Regions from separate parts of the Priestia sp. RMT2NF4 genome, predicted to be linked through region 2. Evidence: a T-box and tRNA genes for the amino acid it is inferred to sense, from the RefSeq annotation. Region 2 holds a T-box; the other holds one or more tRNA genes.
The links. The T-box of region 2 lies ahead of thrS (threonine--tRNA ligase). A T-box ahead of a tRNA ligase gene usually reads a tRNA of that ligase, here a tRNA-Thr.
Positions count from the first base shown of each region.

Region 1: it encodes a tRNA-Thr, which carries the amino acid that the T-box ahead of thrS (threonine--tRNA ligase) is inferred to sense. The anticodon was not compared.

Region 1 is NZ_JBLQZO010000002.1:259,766-267,324, reverse strand. It holds gene ACMX9J_RS10570 (DHA2 family efflux MFS transporter permease subunit) at 99-1,622, shown strand; gene ACMX9J_RS10565 (aromatic ring-hydroxylating oxygenase subunit alpha) at 1,656-2,708, opposite strand; tRNA gene ACMX9J_RS10560 (tRNA-Thr) at 2,919-2,991, shown strand; gene ACMX9J_RS10555 (ABC transporter ATP-binding protein) at 3,257-4,207, shown strand; gene ACMX9J_RS10550 (ABC transporter permease/substrate-binding protein) at 4,207-5,730, shown strand; gene ACMX9J_RS10545 (TIGR02206 family membrane protein) at 6,037-6,783, shown strand; gene ACMX9J_RS10540 (NAD(P)H-dependent oxidoreductase) at 6,924-7,442, shown strand; gene ACMX9J_RS10535 (cupin) at 7,470-7,559, opposite strand, start outside.
Region 2 is NZ_JBLQZO010000004.1:151,118-158,676, forward strand. It holds gene dnaI (primosomal protein DnaI) at 1-128, shown strand, start outside; gene ytxC (sporulation protein YtxC) at 225-1,085, shown strand; T-box leader at 1,146-1,394, shown strand; gene thrS (threonine--tRNA ligase) at 1,438-3,396, shown strand; ribosomal protein L20 leader region at 3,568-3,690, shown strand; gene infC (translation initiation factor IF-3) at 3,760-4,263, shown strand; gene rpmI (50S ribosomal protein L35) at 4,285-4,485, shown strand; gene rplT (50S ribosomal protein L20) at 4,525-4,884, shown strand; gene ACMX9J_RS18340 (DUF1294 domain-containing protein) at 4,945-5,205, shown strand; gene ACMX9J_RS18345 (hypothetical protein) at 5,224-5,601, opposite strand; gene ACMX9J_RS18350 (dUTP diphosphatase) at 5,734-6,222, shown strand; gene ACMX9J_RS18355 (M42 family metallopeptidase) at 6,300-7,385, shown strand; gene sspI (small acid-soluble spore protein SspI) at 7,442-7,559, opposite strand, start outside.

The DNA of each region.
Region 1 (7,559 bases), on a different contig from region 2:
AAGATTTTTCACTTGCATAAATTGAACTCACAGTATAATATACTCTATGTAGAACACGTGTCTAAAAAAATGAACCTAAAGTATAAGGAGGTACAATAATGAGTCGATCGATAAATCAAATGGAAAAGCCGCCTTATGGCATAATTGCTATTTTGTTAATTGGCGCTTTTATCTCATTATTGAATGAAACGTTATTAAATGTGGCGCTGCCGTCTATTATGAAAGACTTAGATGTGACAACGTCAACTGTCCAGTGGCTTTCTACTGGTTATATGTTAGTGAATGGTATTATGATTCCAACTACCGCTTTTTTAATTCAGCGCTATTCTGTCAGAGGCTTATTTTTAACGGCGATGACTTTATTTACAGCAGGAACAATACTTGCAGGTGCTTCGCCCATATTTTCTGTGTTGTTAACCGCTCGTATTATTCAAGCGTCAGGCGCAGCTATTATGATGCCGCTTTTAATGAACGTATTGCTCACAAGTTTTCCATTAGAAAAACGCGGAGCTGCGATGGGGATTTTCGGTTTAGTTATGATTTTTGCTCCGGCAATTGGTCCTACATTATCAGGATGGCTAATTGAACACTATGAGTGGAGAATGCTGTTCCACCTTGTTACGCCAATCGCAGCCATTGTATTAATAGGCGCTTTCTTCCTATTAAAAGACAAAAAAGAAAAAGTGGAAATCAATTTGGATTTTTTATCCCTTTTGCTATCTACAATTGGATTTGGCGGACTTCTATACGGGTTTAGCTCAGCAGGGGATAAAGGCTGGGATTCTGTGGAAGTATACGGTACCATTATCGTAGGAGCTGTGGCTCTGATTTTATTTATTACACGTCAGTTCAAGCTTAAAACACCGATGCTTGAATTCCGCATTTTTAAATATCCAATGTTTGCTTTATCATCAACGATTTCGATGGTGATCACAATGGCATTATTCTCAGCCATGCTGCTAATGCCAATTTATGTTCAAACGGTACGAGGCATCTCTCCGCTTCATTCAGGATTACTAATGCTTCCAGGTGCGCTGCTAATGGGTGTGATGTCACCGATTACCGGAAAATTATTTGATAAATTCGGAGCGCGTGCATTGGCTGTAACGGGTCTAACGATTACAGCCGTTACGACGTATTTCTTCAGTAACTTAGAGCTTGATACGACCTATACAACGCTCATTACGCTTTACACGCTTCGTATGTTCGGAATGTCTATGGTGATGATGCCGGTTATGACAAACGGATTAAATCAGCTTCCGCAGCGTTTTAATCCGCATGGTACTGCGATGAACAATACGCTTCAACAAGTATCGGGAGCTATTGGTTCGGCTCTTTTAGTAACGGTGATGTCAAACCGTACAGCTACTCATGCAAAAGAGCTCGCTCAAGATGCAATGAGCGGAGCAGGAGCAGCTAATGCAACCGCAGCCGGGGCAGCTCAAATGAAAGAACAGATTGAGATGCAGGCAATGGTACAAGGGATTAACGATGCGTTTGCTGTCTCAGTAGTCCTAGTGGTGGTTGCCTTAATTCTTTCATTCTTCATGAAACGCGCAACGCCGGCAAGTGAAGATGAAGTGATAAAGGAAAAAGCAGCACGCGAGCAGTTTGCTAAATAAAAAAAATCCCCGCTGAGACAGCGGGGATTTTTTTTAGCTTGTATATCTAAAGCTTAAGCCCATTTTCTTTAATAATTTCCTGTAACCGATGGACGTTTGATCAGCCATAATATGCGCTTCCATCTGCAGGTCTAAAGGCAAGTCTTCAGGTTTTTGGTTTTCAACCATTTCACGGTCTTCGTCAAAGACGCGAAGGTTAAAGTCATACACACCTTCAACGGGAGAATCTTTGTCAAAGTTTCGAGCGATTGGCGCGAATAAACGTGTTTCGCGGGCTGAAATAGGAGAGACTGCATTCATAATCCACAGCTCTGCGCCTTCTGGGAAGTATACTTTTAGCGTAGCTGTAAACGGGGGATAAACATCAAAGACGCGAAGCCATTTAAAATCAGGTGGATTTAAATGCTGCTGTTCTTTGGAATAATTGCTCACGGTGCTCGTATATTCTACATGAAGCCCATAGTCTGTATCGCTTACTTTATATTTAGGCACAAAGGCGTTGTTTCGATCACCAAATGTGTCTGTGTGAACCCAAGCAAAATGAGCTACGTCTAAAAAGCCTTCCATTTGACGACCGGCTGAACCCATGATATCAAAGCTCGGACAAACAATTTGCTGAAAATCAGGGTCCTCCCACGCATCGAAATAAGGCAGGTTATCTTGTTCTCCTGTCAGGGACGTCCACACTAATCCATATCGTTCAATAACTGGATAGACGGCCATACAGAGACGGGGAGAAATGTTGGCGTCAGGGTGAGCTGGAATTGACGTGCATGCGCCGTCCGTTGCGTAGCGGAAGCCGTGGTAAGGACAGACAATTTCATCATCTTCCACCCAGCCCATGCTAAGCGGGGTGCCTCGGTGAACGCATAAATCACGTGCCGCTACAACTTTGTGTGTGGTGCGGTATAAAACTAGATTTACATCTAGTAATTTTACGGACGTTGGTTTTTCTGTTACATCACTGCAGCGTGCGACGGGGTACCAATACTTAGCAAGCGTCGTCCAATCTTCCAGGCTGAACGTGCAGTCTCTTGGGTAGGGAGTTGCCGTTTTTGATTTTGTCATGGTTGGTTGTTGTTCCATCTATTTTCTTCCCTTCTTTTGTAAGCTATTTTACTAAGGGTAATATAAAAAAAGAAAATTCACACAATTTATGTAAGAAGTTCTAACATGAAATATGGAACTTTGTAGAAAGTGCGAATTTCAGAAGACGCAAATTAGAGAATATACCAATAAAAAAAATTTAAAAAGCGCTTCCTAAATAAATTTAAACGTGATATAATTTTCCAAGACGCTGGTGTAGCTCAGTAGGTAGAGCACTTGCATGGTAAGCAAGAGGTCGCAGGTTCGATCCCTGTCGCTAGCATACTCAAAAACCTTCTTTCTTGTTGAAAGAAGGTTTTTTTATTTGGATTGGCTTTAAATTTATTCTCCGAATTATTCTTCCCCGCCTTGTGAAAACTTTAACAGTTTGATAGCCTTATTAGGAGGCTGTTAGAAAACATGTGTATCTTTTCCACTATGTCTTATGAATCATATTTAGAAATATTCTTAAAAGAATGTTTATTGCCTCTAAGTATTGGGTACACGAAACTAGGGGTTAAATTTCAACAGGGAGTGTGAACGATAATTTGATTACGTTTAAGAATGTGTCAAAGCAATATCCAGACGGTACGACCGCCGTGAAAAATATTAATCTAGAAATAAAAGAAGGAGAGTTTTTCGTTTTAATTGGTCCGAGTGGATGTGGGAAAACAACCACCTTAAAAATGATTAACCGTCTTCATGATATTACCGAAGGAGAACTATACATAAAAGATAAGCTCGTATCGGACCACAACATACATGAGCTGCGCTGGAACATTGGTTATGTGCTACAGCAGATTGCTCTTTTTCCTCACATGACCATTGCTGAGAATATAGCCATTGTACCGGAGATGAAGCATTGGAAGAAAAACAAAATTAAAACGCGTATTGATGAACTACTTACCTTGGTAGGACTAGACCCAAAGCAATATCGAAACCGAAAGCCGTCTGAGCTCTCAGGTGGCCAGCAGCAACGTGTAGGTGTAGCACGTGCCCTCGCAGCTGATCCCCCCGTTATTTTAATGGACGAACCCTTTAGTGCCCTCGATCCGTTAAGCCGCGAACAGCTTCAACAAGATGTTATTAGCTTAAAAGAAAAAATCAAAAAAACATTTGTGTTTGTTACGCATGATATGAGCGAAGCCATGACGCTTGGAGATCGTATCTGCCTGATGAAAGATGGGGAAATTGTTCAAGTTGGCACCCCGGAGGAATTCATTCAAAAGCCTAAAAATGAGTTTGTAAAAACATTTATTGGAAATCAAGGAAATGCTTTATTTGAGACATTGGATATGTTTGTCAAAGAAAGTGAACAGCCAGACGTAGAACCTACTGAAGAGCTAGCTTCAACCGCCACTGTTCAGCAGGCAATGGACGCCCTTTACGACCATGAAGCAATAGCTGTGAAAAAAGGGAGCAAACGCATTGGCGTTGTAACGCGCAAAACTCTATTAGCGTTTCTTTCTGATAAAACGAAAGAAGGAGGAACGCTGTAATGAATGCACTAAGCACATTATTAGATCAACGAGGAGATGCCCTGTTTCAAGCTCTTCTTGAACACATTCAAATTTCAGTACTGGCTCTTGTGATCGCCGTATTAATTTCAGTGCCGCTTGGACTGTACTTAACGAGGCATGACCGCATTGCTGAACCGATCATTGGCGTAACAGCCGTACTGCAAACCATTCCTTCACTCGCTTTATTAGGATTACTGATTCCTCTTGTCGGAATTGGAACCTTTCCCGCGGTTATTGCACTGTTTTTATATTCGCTTCTTCCTATTGTACGAAATACATATACCGGAATTAAAGAAGTGGACCCATCTTTAATTGAAGCATCCAAAGCCATGGGGATGAACTCGTGGAGACGATTAATCAAAGTAGAACTTCCTCTAGCGCTTCCTGTCATTATGGCCGGAATTCGCACAGCGATGGTACTCATTATTGGTACAGCGACAATCGTGGCTCTTATCGGAGCAGGCGGACTCGGAAGCTTAATTTTGCTTGGTATTGACCGAAGCGATAATAGTTTGATTTTATTAGGAGCCGTTCCAGCAGCATTATTAGCGCTTATTTTTGATGGAATTCTGCGAACGATTGAACACTCTGCTAAAAAAGGGTCCAAAAAACGCTCGTTCATCATGATCATCGTATTAATACTTATTCTTGTTTCTCCGTTTGCAGCAATGAGCGCAACAAAACCAGACCTTGTTATCGGAGGGAAAATTGGCGCAGAACAAGATATTTTAATCAATATGTACAAAGAATTAATTGAAGATCAAACCGATATGAAAGTAAACCTTCGTTCGTCGCTTGGGAAAACGGTATTTGTATTTGAGGCTCTGCGTAACAAGGAAATTGATTTGTACCCTGAATATACGGGGACAGCCATTGTGACGCATCTAAAGGAACAGCCGGACAGCAAAGATGAAACACAGGTGTACAAGCAGGCAAAAGAAGGATTTAAAAAGAAATTCGGGCTTGTCTATTTAGATCCAATGAAGTTTAATAATACGTACACATTGACCGTGACAAAAGAATTTGCCAAAGAAAATAATCTAACGAATATTTCAGATTTGGCAAATGCAACAGATAAAGTAAAAGCAGGATTTACGCTTGAGTTTAAAGATCGTGAAGACGGCTACGTAGGCATTCAAAAAGAATATGGCCTTACTTTCCCGAATATTAAAACGATGGAGCCGAAGCTTCGCTATCGCGCTGTTGAAAAAGGCGATATTAACATGCTTGATGCTTACGCAACGGATCCTGAAATCAAACAGTTTGGTTTAAAAGTCTTAAAAGACGACCAGCAGTTCTTCCCTCCGTATCAAGGAGCGCCTGTGCTTCGTGAAGATACGCTAAAAGAGCACCCTGAACTGAAAAAAATCTTAAATCAACTGGGTGGTAAAATCAGTGACGACGAAATGCGTGAAATGAACTATCAAGTAAATGCAAAAGGAAAAACGGCTGAAGAAGTCGCTCATCAATTCTTAGTAAAAAAAGGATTAATTAAAAAATAAAAATGAAGACAAAACGATCCGTACAAAAGTATTTTAGCTAAAAGAAGATCCGAACGATAAATCGTTCGGATCTTTTTATTGGCATGGTGGACGTAGCTTTCATATATGTAGGTGCTTCTAGCAATTGATTGGAGCGCAAGAGGCAATTTATACTCGATCATTTACTCCATTTGTTCTTCTTTATATTGGCGTGATTTCGTTATGTTTCAATCTCTTTTTGCTGTGAGAGAAGCATTAATGAAAATACGATTTTATGAACAAGCTAAAGGTACCAAATTTGTTTTTTGATGGAGAGGAGGCGCCGTTATGAATTCATTTTTTGCGTGTCATCCTGTACAACATTCTTTTCAGCTTTTTTCAGTTGAACACCTTGTAACTTTAGCCATTATCGTGATCATAGGAACAGTTATTTTTTTGTGTCGAAAGCAGCTGCGAAAAAAGAGGTTTGTGTTCGTTTTGCTTTCACTCGTTCTAATTGCTTCAGAAACGGCCTACCAGGCTTGGGAAATCGGATGTCATCAGTGGTCCGTTGAAACTTCTTTGCCTCTTCAGCTGAGTGATATAGTCGTGCTGCTGGCTGCTGTTATGCTGATAACCAAAAGCAGATTTCTTTTTTATTTTGTGTACTTCGCAGGAATCAGCAGCTCTGTTCAAGCGATGATTACCCCAGACCTTGGCGGCTATGCGTATGCCCAGTTTCGCTATGTGCAGTTCTATGTATCGCATGGCGGTGTGGTACTTGCTTGCTGTATGCTAATTGCTGCCTGCAGATATGAGCCGACGTTTCGTTCTTTATGGGTAAGCGTAGTATTTGTTAATCTGTACGGAGGTTTTATCTATGTCATGAATCGTTTACTGGGTGCGAATTATTTATACATGATGAAAAAGCCAGAGCACGCTTCCTTGCTGGATTTTCTTGGACCTCATCCTTGGTATTTAGTATGGATTGAAGGAATCATGATTCTTAGCTTTCTTGTCCTTTATCTTCCGTTTTGGGTACATAAAAAAATTAAAGGTGATAAAAGCAAAGTCAATTTTATTGAAGCAGAATGATAATACTGGTAATTTATAAGTGTAAACGAACTCGGATTTCCTGAAGGAAAAGGAAAGAATGAGTGAACAAGACGTGAGAGGCAAGCGTAAAAAATAGAAAAGAAAAAAGCAAGCACAGACATCAGAAGGAGAGTATCAAAATGAAAACACTGGTTATTTTAGCGCATCCAAATTTAGCATCTTCTCGTATTAATAAAGCGTGGGCAGAGCGAGTAAAAAAAGAGGAGGATGTGTACGTTCATGATTTATACGCAAACTATCCCGATTTCAAAATTGATGTAGAAAAAGAGCAGGAGTTAGCTGTTCAATTCGATCGTATTGTTTTTCAATTTCCATTTTACTGGTACAGCTCACCAGCACTTTTAAAAGAGTGGCAAGATGTTGTTTTAACATACGGATGGGCTTATGGAAGCAAAGGTACTAAACTTCAGGGAAAAGAGTTTGTCGTAGCTACTTCGACAGGAGGCCCTGCAGAAGCTTATCAAGAAGGGGGATACAACCGTTACCCAATGAATCATCTGCTTCTTCCTTTCCAAGCTATGGCAAATTTAACAGGTATGAAGTTCCAAACTCCATTTTTATTTCAAGGAGCAGGCGGTGACCTGAGTGACAAAGTTATTCAAGATAGCGCAGAAAGCTACGCTCAATTACTAAGATAATAAAAAAAGCCGCGTCAAAGCGGCTTTTTAATTTGCGTTTGTTCGTGAGAAAGAAGTAAGCAGCTTTTGAGGAGCAATATCTAATCCTTCAATCAGTAGTCCTGTCATAGCCGTTAG
Region 2 (7,559 bases):
TTCAACATCATTTGACTTATACCCAACGAGGCGAGCAGGAAGAGCTCAAAGCCGCTCGTGTCATGGAACGAATTAAGTCTCTAGCCATTCCCGTTGAAATGAATGGAGAGAATAAACGAAATAGATGAGCAGGTCGTTTTACATTTCTTGTAACGACTTGCTCATTTTTTTGCATGTTGCCCCATATACATTAATAAAGCGTGTCCAAAGGGGGGCTATGAGGAATGAAAATATTCTTTAAATATGTAGAAGACGCAGTCATTGTATATGAGTCTTTATGCGCGAAGCGAAGCGCTTTATCATATGGTTCACAGTGCTTGAAGTTGGTGAATAATCAGCTTTTAGTTATTGATGAGACATACAATCGAGAGGCCATTTTACAAGACATGGTGATACCGGTATTAACGCACGTGATTTTAAAAAAGAAAGAAAAAAAGATGATGGTAAACATATTAAAAGAACAATTTTTCTATTCAGAAGAGGAAGAACAAGATTTGCTGCTTCAAATTATGGGGGGGATTATGGAAGGAGAGAGAGGCGAAATTCCGCAAAAAACATTTTCCCTTCCAAGAGAATTACTTATCCGCCAGGCTCTTCAAGACTTCTTCATTCATAATGTAACATTCACCTTTGAGTCTTTTCTCCAATTCCGTTTAAAAGAATATCAAGAGCGGCTGCGCTATTATGCTGAGCTGGCGATTGATGAATATAAGCTTGAACAAGACTATCAAATTCTTATTCATCAGCTGCGTCAAGCAGCTAATGAAAGACAGTCATCTACAGGCGATGTGTATGTAATGCATTTGAATAAAAACAAGTTTGTATTGTACGACCAAAGCAGTAGATATGTTCCGGAGCGTGAATGTGCAGCCCTAGCAGAGGCCTTTCTATCTGAACAAGAATCAGTATACATAGACTCAACTATCATCGCGCCTTTGCTGAGTTTATCTCCAGCTGCTATTCATCTGTATAGCGACCAGCATGATCATGGTTTTGTTTATACCATTCAAAATATTTTTCAAGAAAAAGTGATGTTATACGAAAAAAATGAATTTCCGTTTGATCAAAAGCAAAATATAACGTGAAAGGTTGATTTCTATTTTGAAAATGAATATAATAAATGCATATTGAAAAACAGCTATATGTCACAAGTTATGATGAGGACATGAGTGTATATTTACGGTTTATAGAGAGGGAGATCTAGGCTGAAAATCTCCTAACACGGAATATATTCTTACCACCTCTAAACTTCAGTAGTAAACGAGCAGCGTCTCTAGTAATTACTGACGGAATTTCCGTTATAAAACCTCGAGCCGCTTCGGGTTATTTGGGTTATCCAAGATACGAAGAGGAAACAAGGGTGGTACCGCGTGTATACACAACTCGTCCCTTTTTATAAGGGACGAGTTTTTTGTTTTTACAAAAAGTTTATTAGTTATGTTAAAGGAGTGGAAAGTTGTGTCAGAAGTAATCAAAATGACATTTCCTGATGGAGCTGTTAAAGAGTATCCAAAAGGATCATCAACAGAAGATATTGCGGCTTCTATTAGCCCGGGATTAAAGAAAAAAGCATTAGCAGGTAAAGTAAACAGCGAGCTGCTGGATTTACGTACGCCAATCGAACAAGATGGCAGTCTTGAAATCATTACGCAAGATGCTCCTGAAGCGCTTGAAATTATGCGCCATAGTACAGCGCATTTAATGGCTCAAGCAATCAAACGTTTATACAAAGATGTAAAAGTACAGCTAGGTGTAGGCCCGGTTATCGAAAATGGGTTTTACTATGACATCGATATGGAAGAATCAATTACTCCTGAAGATTTAGGTAGAATTGAAAAAGAAATGAAAAAAATCGTTAATTCAAATATTGAAATTGAACGAAAAGAAGTTTCTCGTGAAGAAGCCATTCAACTTTTTAAAGAAGTTGGCGATGAACTAAAGCTTGAATTGATCGATGCGATTCCAGCAGGTGAAAAGGTGACGATTTACCAACAAGGCGAATTCTTTGATCTTTGCCGAGGTGTGCACGTGCCGTCAACAGGTAAAATTAAAGAGTTTAAACTATTAAGCGTAGCAGGTGCTTATTGGCGCGGAGACAGCGACAATCAAATGCTGCAGCGTATTTACGGTACAGCATTCTTTACAAAAGCAGATTTAGACGAGCATCTTCGTCTTCTTGAAGAAGCAAAAGAACGTGACCACCGTAAACTTGGTAAAGAGTTAAACTTATTTACAAATTCTCAAAAAGTAGGACAAGGTCTGCCTTTATGGCTTCCAAAAGGTGCGACGATCCGCCGTATTATCGAGCGTTATATCGTAGATAAAGAAGTAAGCCTTGGTTATCAGCACGTTTACACGCCGGTGCTTGGAAGTGTAGAACTTTACAAAACGTCTGGTCACTGGGAGCACTATCAAGATGACATGTTCCCTGCAATGGAAATGGATAACGAAGACCTGGTTCTTCGTCCAATGAACTGTCCTCATCACATGATGGTGTACAAACAAGGTATTCACAGCTATCGTGAGCTTCCAATCCGTATTGCTGAACTTGGAACAATGCACCGCTACGAAATGTCAGGAGCATTATCAGGACTTCAGCGCGTTCGAGGCATGACGTTAAATGATGCACATATCTTTGTACGTCCGGATCAAATCAAAGAAGAATTTATTCGTGTGGTTCGCTTAGTTGAAGCGGTTTATAAAGATTTTGGATTTGAAAATTATTCATTCCGTCTATCTTATCGTGATCCTGAAGATACAGAAAAATACTTCGATGATGATGCAATGTGGGAAAAAGCACAAAGCATGTTAAAAGATGCAATGGATGAGCTTGACCTTGATTATTATGAAGCTGAAGGCGAAGCGGCATTCTACGGTCCAAAACTAGATGTTCAAGTTAAAACAGCTCTTGGTAAAGAAGAGACGCTATCTACGGTTCAATTGGATTTCTTACTTCCTGAACGCTTTGATTTAACGTATGTAGGGGAAGACGGAAAACAGCATCGACCTGTTGTTATTCACCGCGGCGTGGTGTCAACAATGGAACGTTTTGTAGCTTTCTTAATCGAAGAATACAAAGGAGCTTTCCCAACGTGGTTAGCACCTGTACAAGTTCAAGTGATTCCGGTATCACCTACGGTTCACCTTGAGTATGCAAAAGAAGTGCAAGAACAGCTTCAGCTTGCGGGTATTCGCGTGGAACTTGATTCTCGCGATGAGAAAATTGGCTATAAAATCCGTGAGGCTCAAATGCAAAAAATTCCTTACATGCTTGTTGTAGGGGATAAAGAAGTAGAAGATAAAGCAGTAAACGTACGTAAATATGGTGAGCAGAATTCAGAAACAGTGGATTTCCAAGCCTTTTTACAAAATGTAAAAGCAGAAGCATCTCGTTAATGAAAAAAGCAGAGAATTGAAATTCTCTGCTTTTTTATCTAACATTTATAAAAAACTGTTGCATAAATGGTTTTCCTTTGATACAATAACTTTTGTTGTGAAAAAAGAACGAAATCATTGACTTTTGTCTTTGTTGATACTATAATAGCTTAAGTAATTGAATACTTGTTTATACAGAAGAAGAAGCACCCGCTTCTCACCTGAGTGACGCATAAAGCAGTTAGCAGGTACATCGTATCTTAATTAAAACGATAGAAGTGTGGGTGCAGTATGTACTCACACTTTTTTGTGTGAGTTAATAATCGGTCTAAGCAAGCGTATTCGCTCATTAAACCTTGGAGGTGGCTACTTATTAGCAAGGACATGATGGTAAACGAGGGCATTCGAGCTCGCGAAGTTCGTCTAATTGATCAAAATGGTGAACAATTAGGAATTAAATCAAAAAATGAAGCATTAGAAATTGCTTCACGAGTAAATCTTGACTTAGTAATGGTTGCTGCAAATGCGAAACCGCCGGTATGTCGTATTATGGACTACGGTAAATTCCGCTATGAGCAACAACGTAAAGAAAGAGAAGCTCGTAAAAACCAAAAAGTTGTAAACTTAAAAGAAGTTCGTTTAAGTCCAACAATTGATGAACATGATTTTAACACTAAACTTCGTAACGCACGCAAGTTCCTTGAAAAAGGTGACAAAGTGAAAGCGTCTATTCGCTTTAAAGGTCGTGCCATTACTCATAAAGGGATTGGCCAAAAAGTACTTGAACGTTTTTCACAAGCTTGCGAAGATGTAAGTTCAGTTGAATCGGCTCCTAAAATGGAAGGCCGCAGCATGTTCTTAGTCTTGGCACCTAAAAACGAAAAGTAATAGAACGAGGAGGAACACCCCATGCCAAAAATGAAAACACATCGTGGCGCTGCAAAGCGTTTCAAAAAGACTGGAAGCGGTAAATTAAAACGTGCTCGTGCTTACACAAGCCATTTATTCGCTAACAAATCTACAAAACAAAAGCGTAAATTACGTAAAGGTTCTTTAGTAAGCAAAGGTGACTTCAAACGTATCCGTCACTTATTAGATAACATTAAGTAATTTGGGTTGAGATAGAAACAATACAGGAGGTAAACAATTATGCCACGCGTAAAAGGCGGTACAGTAACACGCAAACGTCGTAAAAAAGTTTTAAAATTAGCTAAAGGTTTCTTCGGTTCGAAGCATAGATTATATAAAGTTGCTAATCAGCAAGTTATGAAATCTCACATGTATGCTTATCGTGACCGTCGTCAGAAAAAACGTGACTTCCGTAAATTATGGATCACACGTATTAATGCAGCTGCTCGTATGAACGGTCTTTCTTACAGCCGTTTAATGCACGGTTTAAAATTAGCAGGTATTGAAGTTAACCGCAAAATGCTTGCTGACTTAGCTGTAGCTGATGAAAAAGCATTTGCTGAATTAGCAACTGCTGCTAAAAAAGGCTTAGATAAGTAATGAATATAAAGTCTCGTCATCTTTAGATGATGAGGCTTTTTTGCTATCGGAGGACATATCATGAATGAACTGCTGCTTACCTATTTTATTGTTATTAATATAATAGGGATAGGAATGATGTATAGAGATAAACAAAAAGCGAAAAGACATGAGTGGAGAATTGCCGAAAGCACACTGTGGACGGTAGCTGCTATCGGAGGAGCCATTGGAGGACTGATTGGTATGTATTGCTATCGTCATAAAACGAAGCACACATCGTTTACAGTAGGTTTTCCTATTCTTGCCGCTCTTGATTTACTTTTCTTTTTTGTTATCAGCTGAGCACAAATGATTTTGTGCTCAGTGTAAAAATTCTCGAACGGGGCTTTTCCAGCGAATAGGAGCATTTGGATACATGTTGTGTACGTGATTTTCCAGCAGCTTGAAATCTTGTTTTTGCAGTTCATGCAATCGAGATGGATCTGTTAACACCATTGTAATCGACAAAGACTCTGGTTCATTGGGATTGCTGTATTTTTCTCCTTCAAATAAAATACCTTTATACGTTAGTAGAAAATTTTTGCGGATATTCGTTTTTTCGTCAACGACAAAAAATTGCTGATGTTCCTGAGCTGCTACAAGCTTCCGCTTTGGACTGCGAAAATGCTGAACCAGCTTTAATAGTGTGTAAGCAACAAGCGCGAAAATGAACACGCGAACGATAACAATAACAAACATAACGCTCCCTCCTTTACAAGGCACAGTTTTCTTACTTTACGTTTCAGTCTCTAAAAAGTTTCACGATTTTTGATATAATTTCTTTATTGGTTTAAAAAGAAGAAGATATACATAATTACAGGAGTGATTACATTGAATTTACAACAGCTATTTACCATGCAGCGCCAGCTGGATCAGCATATAGAGGACAAGCATCAGCTTCATAAGGAAGACTTGGTTCCAAGAAAACTTTTAGCTCTGCTTGTTGAAATGGGAGAGCTGGCAAACGAAACGCGCTGCTTCAAATTTTGGAGCGTTAAACCTCCGGCTGAAGATGCTGTTATTTTAGAAGAATTTGTGGACGGCGTACATTTCATTCTTTCTTTAGGTATTGAAAAAGGATACGATGATTTAACTGAGCTGCCAAAAGTAAAAGCAGCTGGTTCAAAAACAACACAATTTTTACAGGTATTTGCACAAGTTTCTGCTTTCGAGCAGGACCTGTCAAAAGAAAACTATGTGAACATGTTTGCATCTTACATGACGCTTGGCGATATGTTTGGTTTTTCTGCTGAACATATTGAAGAGGCGTACATGTCAAAAAATGAAGTGAATTTTAAACGCCAAGAACAAGGATACTAGAAATAAAGGGATGGGAAATTTTACTTCAACCTCTTTTTAGCTATAATAGAGGTATACATATGAAAGGGGTAATCCATATGACAAAGTTAGATGAAACATTGACGATGCTTAAAGCACTAACAGATGCAAAAGGAATTCCTGGAAATGAGCGTGAACCGCGTGAGGTTATGAAGAAATATATTGCACCTTATGCAGATGAAGTAACGACGGATGGGCTAGGCAGTTTGATTGCAAAAAAAGTAGGCAACGAACAAGGGCCTAAAATTATGGTAGCCGGTCACTTGGATGAAGTTGGTTTTATGGTGACTCAAATTGATGAACGCGGCTTTATTCGTTTTCAAACGGTAGGCGGATGGTGGTCTCAAGTTATGCTTGCTCAACGCGTAACCATCGTGACATCTAAAGGAGAGGTAACGGGGATTATTGGCTCAAAGCCACCTCATATCTTGCCTCCAGAAGTTCGCAAAAAGCCAGTTGACATTAAAGATATGTTCATCGATATTGGTGCTTCTAGCAGAGAAGAAGTAGCGGAGTGGGGAGTAAAACCTGGTGATCAGGTTGTACCTTATTTCGAATTTACGGTTATGAACAATGAAAAGATGCTGCTAGCGAAAGCCTGGGATAACCGTATTGGTTGTGCAATCGCTATCGATGTATTAAAAGCTTTAAAAAATGAAAAACATGAAAATGTTGTGTATGGTGTAGGAACGGTGCAAGAAGAAGTTGGACTCCGAGGTGCAAAAACATCTGCTAACTTTATTGAACCAGATATTGCATTTGCTGTTGATGTCGGTATCGCTGGAGATACACCTGGTGTTTCTGATAAAGAAGCCTCTTCTAAAATGGGGCAGGGTCCGCAAATCATTTTATATGATGCTTCCATGGTCTCTCATAAAGGACTTCGAGATACAGTAGTAGATGTGGCAGATGAATTAAATATTCCGTATCAATTTGATGCAATTGCTGGAGGCGGTACGGACTCGGGTTCTATCCATATTTCAGCTAACGGGGTGCCAGCACTTTCGATTACAATTGCAACTCGTTATATCCATTCTCATGCAGCAATGCTTCATCGTGATGATTATGAAAACGCAGTTAAATTAATTGCGGAAGTCATTAAGCGCTTAGACCGAGATACGGTTAACGCCATTACGTATAATTGAAAAAAGCTCATTCTCCTAGGGGAATGAGCTTTTTGTTGTACATAGGAAAAGGTTATTTATTTTAAACCGTTTTCAAGCGTTGTCAGAATTTCTTCTTTTTCTGATTCCGGAGACTTTTCCCAAAGCACTTCAAATAAAACACCAAGTCCAGGGAGCATTTTTTCTTCACCGCTT